Regions from separate parts of the Geobacillus sp. Sah69 genome, predicted to be linked through region 3. Evidence: riboswitches for the same ligand, from Rfam matches in the RefSeq annotation. Region 3 holds a riboswitch; each other region holds the start of a gene.
The links. A riboswitch is a leader RNA that binds a small molecule or an ion and turns the genes downstream of it on or off. The one in region 3 is predicted to bind cobalamin.
Positions count from the first base shown of each region.

Region 1 (3,276 bases), on a different contig from region 3:
ACAAGCAAAGCAGCCAGCAACACGAGCAAGCCATTTTTCTTCATCGCATTACGCCTCCTTTTCCTTTTGGAACAGCGGAGAAGCTTGATAGGAGGAAAGCCAGTTCCAGACGATTACCGTTATGATGCCTTCCGTCACCGCCAACGGCACTTGAGTAATGGCAAAAATGCCGGCGAATTTCAAAAACGAGGCGGTGACTCCCCCATCAGGAGACGGAAACGCCAGGGCAAGCTGCAGGGACGTCATGACATATGTAGCCAAATCAGACAAACAAGCGGCAAGAAACAAAGCCGCTCGATTGGATACCGCCCCTTTTCGGCACAGTTGATACACTCCGTACGCGACGAACGGGCCGACGATCGCCATCGACATCGCATTGGCCCCAAGCGTCGTCACTCCTCCGTGGGCAAGAAGCAGCGCTTGAAAGAGAAGAACGACTGTGCCGATCACCACCATCACCCATGGTCCAAACAAAACCGAGCCGAAGCCGATCCCGGTCGGATGCGAGCTGCTGCCGGTGACGGATGGAATTTTCAACGCCGACAATACAAATGTAAACGCGCCAGCTAACGCCATCAGAAGCTTATGTTCGGGGTGCTGCTTCAGCGTATGCACAAGCCGCCGCAATCCGAACACAAAGAACGGCAAAAACAACAGCCACCAAAACAGCGCCCATTTGACAGGCAAAAATCCTTCCATAATGTGCATGGCATACGCTTCATTTTCATTCGTCAACAAAAAATAGGAAACGAACAAAGCCGCCATTTTGCTCCATCGAACCGCTCTCTTCATTTATCCCTTCACTCCTTTCGCAGCATGTTCCGTTTTCCGTTTTCCGCTTGGCGCCTCCCGTTCGCCGGCTGGCGTCAACACCAATTCGCCTTCGTATTCATACGTCGCCCACTCCCGCATCGGAACCCCCTCACCCAAATGAGCGCGCACAACCTCCTTCGCCCGCTCCGGCGTTATCTGTCGATACCAGACGCCTTGCGGATAGACGATCATCACGCACGCGTCTTGGCATCGTCCGTTGCAGCGCGTCCTTGTTGTATGGACAGCGTCGTCAAGCCCGAGACGGGCGATCTCCTCGCGCACCGCCGTTGTCACATCATCCCCGCCATGGCGGAGGCACGTCCCTCCGTTGCAAATGAGCACATGATGCTTCATTCCCCGCAAATCCCATGTCGCCACCGAATCCCCCCTTTTTGGCTAGAATGATAGAATTTAGACGCAGACAGACGGGCAGGTTTTCGGCAAAAGAAAAAGCACCTCTACAGCAGAGGTGCAGAAAAATGTATACGAAAGCCGTAAACGGCCCAAACAGGCCCAATGCAGCCATCATTCTCCCGCACGTCTGCCTATAGTCCCGTAGGCATCCGTCCGATCCAAACAAGGCAGGTCTCCTGACTTAGGATCATCGCTTGACGGCGTCTTCCCGAAGCATCCTTCAGTGACTTGTTGCCGCAAAGCTCCCCATCACAGTGGCGGGCACCGTGCCGGATTTTCACCGGGCTTCCCTTTTCACCCAAACCCTAGAGCAGGCTTAGGCACCTTGTTTGTCTTACCGCCATATATGCGCTGTCATGGAACAAGCATCTGTTTTCATCGTAGTACAACCAATGCGTTGCCGTCAACCGTTTTTTGCCGACCAATCTTCGCGGGCGACGACAACGCCGTCGGCATCGGCGTACACGTATGCGCCCGGCTCCCAGCGGACGCCGCCGAACTCGAGCACAACGTCGCGGGCGCCTTTTCCTTCTTTTTTGCTTTTCACTGGGCACGTGCCGATCGCCATGACCCCAAGCGGCATGCGGCCGATTTCCGCCGAATCGCGAATGCAGCCGTGGATGATGACGCCGGCAAGCCCCCGGTCGCAGGCGATTTGCGCCAACCGGTCGCCTAATAGCGCCACGCGGCGCGAGCCTTTTCCATCGACCACGAGCACCGTCCCCGGCAGCACCGTCTCGAGCGCTTCACGGACAAGGACGTTGTCCTCAAACACGTCGACCGTCGCGATCGGCCCGGAAAACATCCGTTTTCCGCCGTACGATTGAAACGAAAGTTCGCACACTTGCAACTCATCTAAACATTGATCGCATAAATCAGCTGTTTTCATGATCCTCTCCCCTTTCGTTTTTTTCATTCGCCACCATTCGTCAAAATCCTGCCGACACCACATTTTTTTGCGGCGCTGCTTCTGCTCGGGCATCGGATGCGTGTCCTTGCGGGGCCGCTGAAAACGATAAAAAGATGTTCTCGTCCCCGCTTTCCGGCGAACGAAAAAACGGCCCCGCACAACATGGCGGAAGCCGTTTTGGCCGCCGGGACGAACGAGCCCCGTCCGGCGATTCAGCTGGGCTAGCTGGATTCGAACCAGCGCATCACGGAGTCAAAGTCCGTTGCCTTACCGCTTGGCTATAGCCCAACGTTTTGTTGTCGTTTACAGTATGCGACATGATGGTGCACGTTATGCATCAACCTGAATATTCTTTTGCTTGATGTGCGACACTATCGGTACAAGCACCCTTTCCCCACTATATCACCCCGTATTCCCCTAATACTTGTTTTCCTGATATGATACTGGAAGGGAAGAGATGTCTATGCGCCGGATCACGGTTTTTCGCATCTATCTTTGCGCATTGTTTTTGTTATCGCTGCCGATCGTCTTAGCGGCCGCGGCTGCCTGGCAGCCACCCAGCCAGCCGAAAACCGCCGTCATCGCCCACCGCGGCGCGTCCGGACACGCGCCGGAGCATACGCTCTCATCCTACCGCCTCGCCGCCCGCATGAATGCCGATTATATCGAAGTCGATGTGCGCGCAACGAAAGACGGGAAGCTCGTTGCCCTGCATGATGCGACGCTCGCCCGGACGACAAATGTCGAAACGGTTTACCCACACCGGTCGCCATGGCGGGTCAGCGATTTTTCATTGCGTGAGCTCAAAAAATTGGATGCCGGATCGTGGTTCGATCCACGCTTTGCCGGCGAATGCGTTCCGACGCTTGATGAGGTGGTTCGGATGCTGAAAGCGGAACGTGTAAACGTTCCGTTGTACGTCGAAACGAAACAGCCCGGCATCGAACGGGCGGTCGCCCGCCTATTGCAAAAACACGGCGTTCTCCAGCGCGGAAGCGTCATGTTTCAATCGTTCCATCCAGAAAGTTTGCAGGCGCTCCGCCCGCTCATCCCGCGCGGCGTCCCGCTCATTCAATTGGTCGGCGAAAAGGAAGCGCGAAGTGGCCGCGACGAGCTGTTGCAACAAATCGCCGTCTATG
Region 1 is NZ_LLKS01000032.1:337,363-340,638, forward strand. It holds gene AP057_RS08155 (energy-coupling factor ABC transporter substrate-binding protein) at 1-44, opposite strand, end outside; gene AP057_RS08160 (energy-coupling factor ABC transporter permease) at 49-765, opposite strand; gene AP057_RS08165 (ferredoxin) at 793-1,191, opposite strand; cobalamin riboswitch at 1,376-1,570, opposite strand; gene rraA (ribonuclease E activity regulator RraA) at 1,631-2,116, opposite strand; tRNA gene AP057_RS08175 (tRNA-Gln) at 2,354-2,425, opposite strand; gene AP057_RS08180 (glycerophosphodiester phosphodiesterase family protein) at 2,601-3,276, shown strand, end outside.
Region 1: it holds a riboswitch for cobalamin, as region 3 does, so the genes downstream of both, AP057_RS08165 (ferredoxin) here and AP057_RS03205 (ribonucleoside-diphosphate reductase subunit alpha) in region 3, are expected to answer to the same signal.

Region 2 (3,276 bases), on a different contig from region 3:
AGTCTGGCAAACTAATGAATGCTGATGTCAATGGCGCATTAAACATCTTAAAGAAAAGTAAAGCTGTAGACCTGAGTGTCTTATGCTCTAGCGGCGAAGTGGACACGCCTCAAAGAATAAGGATTGCTTGAAGCAGTCAAACTTCTTTGGAAGCCTCCACTTCAAATTTTCGCTAGAAAATTAAGTGGGGGTAGTTCACCATCATCGGTTATGTGTGGGTCAATCTTGACCCGCTCAGCAAAAAGCTCGGATTGATTTGGATCGCGATTGGACTCGTTTACCTGATCTTTTTGCGGCTCACGAACAAAGACTCTCGTCTAAGCGGGGAACTGTAGTCGCTTGTAAGGCCTGACGCCGTCATAAAAGGCGTTGGGTCTTTGATTTTTAGAGGCGATGAAACGTTTTTCCGATCTCGACGTATTACATAGATGAAAGGTATGAGATTACGGCGCCTTGTTAAGGCAAAACGCCGTTCATCCGCCAATAGGCGGGCGCCGATAAAACGTGGAAGGAGCCGGAGGAACATGAGCATGTTTGGAAAAGTCGCCGCCGATGTGCTTGGGTTAAGCGACATCGGTGCGGTCATTCAGCCGAAAGACTATGACAAAGTCGATGCCGATGATTATGTGATGCACGAGGATGGGGAGAAAATCTATTTTCTTATCAAATCAAAATCGGATGAGTATTGCTTCACCAACCGCGCGCTCATTCATTTGGACGGCACGAGCGCCGCGAGCAAAAAACGGACGCTGCGCCGCTACGATTACTACAAGCATCCGATTTCCGACGTATCGCTCGAAACGGCCGGGACGGTCGATTTGGATGCGGAAATTAAATTTAAAATTGGACCGCATTCCTACTCCATTGATGTGCATAAAAAGCATATTGAGGAACTGAAAGATTTGTATAAATCGCTGTTGGCGATCGCGGAGATTTGCCATGAAAACGAAACGAAGTTCCACTATGCGGAGCGGAGTTTGGAACTGGCGGCCAAGGTGTTGGCCAACATGCGCGGTGACGGCGCCAATGTGTCGGCGGATTTTCAAGCCGTGAATGAATACGCTTTTCGCTGGCTGACGGAAGCGAAAAAGAACTATACGGTGAAGGATTTCGGCTTTGTGTTTGACAAATATATTCAACAGTGACGAGATGAAGGTTGTATCGGGGAAAGACGCCGTGCCAGAGGTGAGGCGTCTTTCCTAATTTTTTTAGCGACATATGGAAAAGGAACGTTTCTCCGCAGCCGGAAGAAACTCAAAAGATGAGGTTTGTGGGAATCGATGAATAGGCAACATGGCGGCATTTGACATCACGGAGCTCGATGCAACGGCGCATGCGGCGTTCCGTACAAAACACGGACACTGGAGCCGAGCTGCCTGACCGCAAAAGTGATCGATGACCGCCTGCCGCCAGCCCACTGTAAAATTCACAGTTGTCAAATGCCAGGCCTTGCTTTAATATAAAAATGTCCATATCCGACAAATTCATCAACTCGCAGCAAGGCGCCGAAAAGGCTTAATAGGGAATCCGGTGGGAATCCGGAGCTGTCCCCGCAACTGTCAATGCGGACGAAATGAAATCGCCACTGTACGGACAGATGGCTTGCGCTGTTTTCCGTACGGGAAGGCTTCAGAGTAGGATGAAGCATGAGCCAGTAGACCTGCCTTGCTTGCCGCAGTTTCCGAATCTTCGGGGGGTGAGACGTGGAAACAGTCGTACAGGGCATTGTTGTGCCCATTGGCGGTCTGTTTCGTGCTCATTCCCCGTTCGGACGGAATGGGCTTTTTTGTTGTACATACATCATCGAAGGGGGAATGACGGATGAAACGTTGGACATGGCCGGCGGTGGTGGCGGTGTTCTTCCTTTTGGCCGCCGTGCTGGTCGGCTGCAGCAGTGGAGCCAATAGCAACGCCCAGCCTGCGAAAAAAGAAGAACCGAAAACGGAACAAGCGGCGTTTCCGGTGACGGTGAAAGACGGGCTTGGCGAGGATGTCACGATCAAAGCGGAACCGAAAAAAATCGTCTCGCTCATCCCGAGCAATACGGAAATCGCCTATGCGTTGGGGTTGGGCGATAAGATCGTCGGCGTCAGCGATTTTGACAATTATCCGGAAGACGTCAAAACGAAAACGAAAATCGGCGGCATGGAATTCAACGTCGAGAAAATCATTTCGCTCAAACCGGATCTCGTCTTGGCCCACGCGTCAAGCGCCCATAACTCGCGCGATGGCCTCAAGCAATTGAAAGACGCCGGCATTACCGTGCTTGTCGTCAATGACGCGAAGTCGTTCGACGATGTATATGCGTCCATCGACTTGATCGGCAAAGCGACCGGGACGTCGGACAAAGCGAAGCAAGTGATTGATGAGATGAAAGAGAAGCTTGCGAAAATCAAAGAAAAAGCGAAACAAATCCCGGCGGACAAACAGGCCAATGTCTGGATTGAAGTGTCGCCGCCGCCGCAAATTTATACGGCCGGCAAAGGGACGTTTATGGATGAGATGCTTCAAGTGATTTCGGCGAAAAACGTCGCCGGCAGCTTGGAAGGCTGGCCGATGGTGACGGAAGAAAAAGCCGTGGCCTATAAGCCGGATGTCATCATCACGACATACGGCGGAGCGAAGCAAGTGTTGGCGCGCGCCGCTTGGAAAGACGTGCCGGCGGTGAAAAACAAGCGGGTGTATGACGTCAACACCGACTTAGTAAGCCGACCGGGTCCGCGCCTTGTCGAAGGGGTCGAGGAACTTGCCAAAGCCATTTACCCGGATGTGTTCAAGTAAAATGTGGATGTATATATTGGCCGTCACCGCGGCCGTGTTATCGCTTCTCGTAGGGGTATCGACAGGATCGCTGTCGATTCCCTTTTCTTCTATTGTCCGCATTTTGGCGGCTGAATGGTTCGGAGCGGCGCTGCCTCGCCACATTCCGGCTGATTGGGTGCCGATCGTGATGGCGATCCGCTTGCCGCGCGTCGTGCTTGCGTTTTTGGTCGGGGCGTCATTGGCGCTGGCCGGGGCCGCGTTTCAAGGGCTGTTAAAAAATGCGCTCGCCGATCCGTACACGCTCGGTGTCTCGTCCGGCGCGTCGGTCGGGGCGGTGCTCGTCATCTTTCTCGGCTGGCAATGGCCGTTCTTTGGCACGTTCACGCTGCCGGTCGTGAGCATCTTGTTTGGCATGGCGACGCTTGCCGCCGTTTTGGCGTTCACTCGCGCTGTGGAGCGGCGCATGTCGGTTGAGACGATCATTTTAGCCGGCATTATCTTCGGCGCGTTTTT
Region 2 is NZ_LLKS01000045.1:122-3,397, forward strand. It holds partial or broken gene AP057_RS11370 (RNA-guided endonuclease TnpB family protein) at 1-131, shown strand, start outside; gene AP057_RS11375 (PH domain-containing protein) at 531-1,145, shown strand; cobalamin riboswitch at 1,484-1,683, shown strand; gene AP057_RS11380 (ABC transporter substrate-binding protein) at 1,822-2,781, shown strand; gene AP057_RS11385 (iron ABC transporter permease) at 2,768-3,276, shown strand, end outside.
Region 2: it holds a riboswitch for cobalamin, as region 3 does, so the genes downstream of both, AP057_RS11380 (ABC transporter substrate-binding protein) here and AP057_RS03205 (ribonucleoside-diphosphate reductase subunit alpha) in region 3, are expected to answer to the same signal.

Region 3 (3,276 bases):
CATTATTTAACATTCCAATATGTCCCTGAGCCGCTGACGATGTCGGCCGGCATTTACAAGCTGGAGCCGGGGCATTATCTCAAGAAACAAGTCGGAAAACCGCTCACGATTCATCGTTATTGGAAGGCATCCTTCGACCCCATTCGCCAATCGGAAGAGGAGCTTGTAAAGAAAATCCGCGATGCGCTGTTTGATTCGGTCAACGTCCATATGCGCAGCGATGTGCCGGTCGGTGCGTTTTTGTCGGGAGGCATTGATTCATCGTTCATCGTCGCCATCGCGAAACAATTCCATCCGCACCTGAAGACCTTTTCCGTCGGATTTGAGCGGGAAGGGTTCAGTGAAATCGATGTCGCAAAAGAAACGGCAGAGAAGCTTGGGGTAGACAACATTAGCTATGTCATCTCACCGCAGGAGTATATGGAAGAGCTGCCGAAAATTATGTGGCATATGGACGATCCGCTTGCCGATCCTGCGGCGGTGCCGCTTTATTTTGTCGCTCGTGAGGCGAGAAAGCATGTCACGGTTGTGCTTTCTGGCGAAGGGGCGGACGAGCTGTTCGGCGGTTACAACATTTACCGCGAACCAGAGTCGCTGCGGCTGTTTGTGCGTATGCCAAACATCGTAAAAGCGGTGTTGCGGATGATCGCGAAGCTGCTTCCGGACGGAATGAAAGGAAAAAGCTTTTTGGAGCGCGGCACGACGCCGCTTGAAGAGCGGTATGTCGGCAATGCCAAAATCTATAGCGAAAAGGAAAAAGCGGCGCTGCTCAAAACGTACCGAGGAGGGTGCGAATATACGGCGGTGACGGCTCCGTTTTACCGCGAAACGCTTCATGACCCGCCCGTCAACCGGATGCAGTATATTGATCTTCATACATGGCTAAGGGGCGATATTTTAGTCAAAGCGGACAAAATGACGATGGCCCATTCGCTTGAGCTGCGCGTTCCCTTTTTAGACAAAAAGGTATTTGAGGTTGCTAGGCAAATCGCCCCTGATATGAAGATAGCCAACGGTACGACGAAATATATTTTACGTAAAGCCGCCGAAGGCATCGTGCCGGATCATGTGTTAAACAGGAAAAAATTAGGGTTCCCCGTGCCGATTCGCCACTGGCTGAAAAACGAAATGTATGACTGGGCGAGACAGCTCATCAACGAAAGCGAAACTGATCATCTGTTCCATAAGGACGTGCTCTATCGGCTGCTGGATGAACATGCCCGCCACAAGGCGGACCACAGCCGCAAGCTGTGGACGGTGTTGGCGTTTATGGTTTGGCATCAAGTGTATGTGGAAAAGAAGTACGATTTTGCTTCATCCGCACAAAGCGAGGAGCGGCCAGCGTCTGTTTTGGAGGCGTAGCAGGGAAACGACAGGGCGTTCTAAGGGCGACACCTAGAACGCCTTTTTCGATGGTGCGGACAGTTTCCTTGCCTTTGGCGAAGCGAAAGAGAAAATTTGCTTTCTCCCGCTCTTGCAATTTTCCCGGTTTTGGTATATGCTTGTTCCATCAGGATGCTAAACTACTATATATTGGTTTTGAGGTCTTTTTTTACAACTACATATTGTTCTGCCAAGCAACGGTGTCCATCAGGACTTAATAGGGAATCCGGTGCGAATCCGGAACTGCCCCCGCAACTGTATGTGCGGACGAAATGGGATGGCCACTGGCGGCAAGAGCTGTTCGGCGCGCCGCTGGGAAGGCCCCAAAGTAGGACGATGCACGAGTCAGGAGACCTGCCTTGCTTGGAACGTTTCATGTTCTTCGGGGTGTGAGAAGATGAAACGATAGGGGAAAAGAACAAAGGGTTCGTCTGCCTTTTTTCGTCTGTCGTTTCATCCGCTCGCCTGCCCGAGCGGATTTTTTTATGGAAGGAGAGAAGAAACGAATGACCACATTGACGAAAACGGTCATCCTCGATGATCAAGGGAAGTCGGTTTCGTTTTCACGTGAAGAGTTTGTGTCGCTGATTGGGCAAGCCGCCGCTGGATTCGGCCGTCTGTCGCTTGATGAATACGTCGAGCGTGTTTGGCAGCTTCTTAGCCGAAAGGAGTCCGTCACGGTAGAACAGCTGCACCAAACGGCTATTTTGGAAGGACTTTCTTACATTGATGAAGAGGAGCCGGACTGGACGTTTGTGTGCGCCCGGCTGTATTTGCGGCAATTGTACCGTGAAGCGGCGCGGCAGCGCGGGTACGATGAACGCGAGCGGTATGGCGATTTCTACTCGCTGCTTGTTGCGCTGACGGAACAAGGGGTGTACAGTCCGTTCTTGCTTGAACGTTATACGAAAGAAGAAGTCGACGCCATCGGTGCGTTTCTTGATCCGGAGAAGGACAAGCTGTTTACGTACATTGGGCTGCGCACGCTCGCGGACCGGTATTTGGCGCGCGATTATGAGCGGCGGTTGTATGAATTGCCGCAGGAGCGGTTTTTGGTCATTGCCATGACGCTCATGGCGAATGAACCGCAAAAGCGGCGCCTTGCGCTCGTGAAGGAAGCGTATTGGGCGTTAAGCAACTTATACATGACCGTGGCGACGCCGACGCTTGCCAACGCTGGGAAGTCGTACGGCCAGCTGTCGAGCTGCTTTGTCGATACGGTCGATGACAGCTTGCAAGGAATTTATGACAGCAACACCGACATCGCCAATTTGTCGAAATCGGGCGGCGGCATCGGCGTCTATTTAGGCAAAATCCGGTCGCGCGGCAGCGACATCAAAGGATTCAAAGGGGTCTCCTCCGGCGTCATCCCGTGGATGAAGCAGTTGAACAATACAGCGGTGAGCGTCGATCAGTTGGGACAGCGAAAAGGAGCCATTTCCGTCTATTTAGATGTATGGCATAAAGACATTTTTGCGTTTCTCGATGCGCGGCTCAACAACGGCGACGAACGGCTGCGGACGCATGATTTGTTCACCGGCGTGTGCATCCCTGATTTGTTCATGGAGCAAGTCGAACAGCGCGGCGACTGGTACTTGTTTGATCCGCATGAAGTGCGGAAGGTGATGGGGTTTAGCTTGGAAGATTTTTATGATGAGGAAAAAGGGCGCGGGAGTTTCCGCGAGAAATATTGGCAATGCGTCAACGAACCAAGGCTGTCGAAAGAAAAAGTGCCGGCGATCGACGTGATGAAAAGCATTATGCGCAGCCAGCTCGAGTCGGGGACGCCGTTTATGTTTTACCGCGATGAAGTGAACCGGCAAAACCCGAACCGCCATCTCGGGATGATCTACTGCAGCAACCTTTGCACGGAAATCGCGCAAAACCAAAGCC
Region 3 is NZ_LLKS01000019.1:265,900-269,175, forward strand. It holds gene asnB (asparagine synthase (glutamine-hydrolyzing)) at 1-1,362, shown strand, start outside; cobalamin riboswitch at 1,565-1,760, shown strand; gene AP057_RS03205 (ribonucleoside-diphosphate reductase subunit alpha) at 1,890-3,276, shown strand, end outside.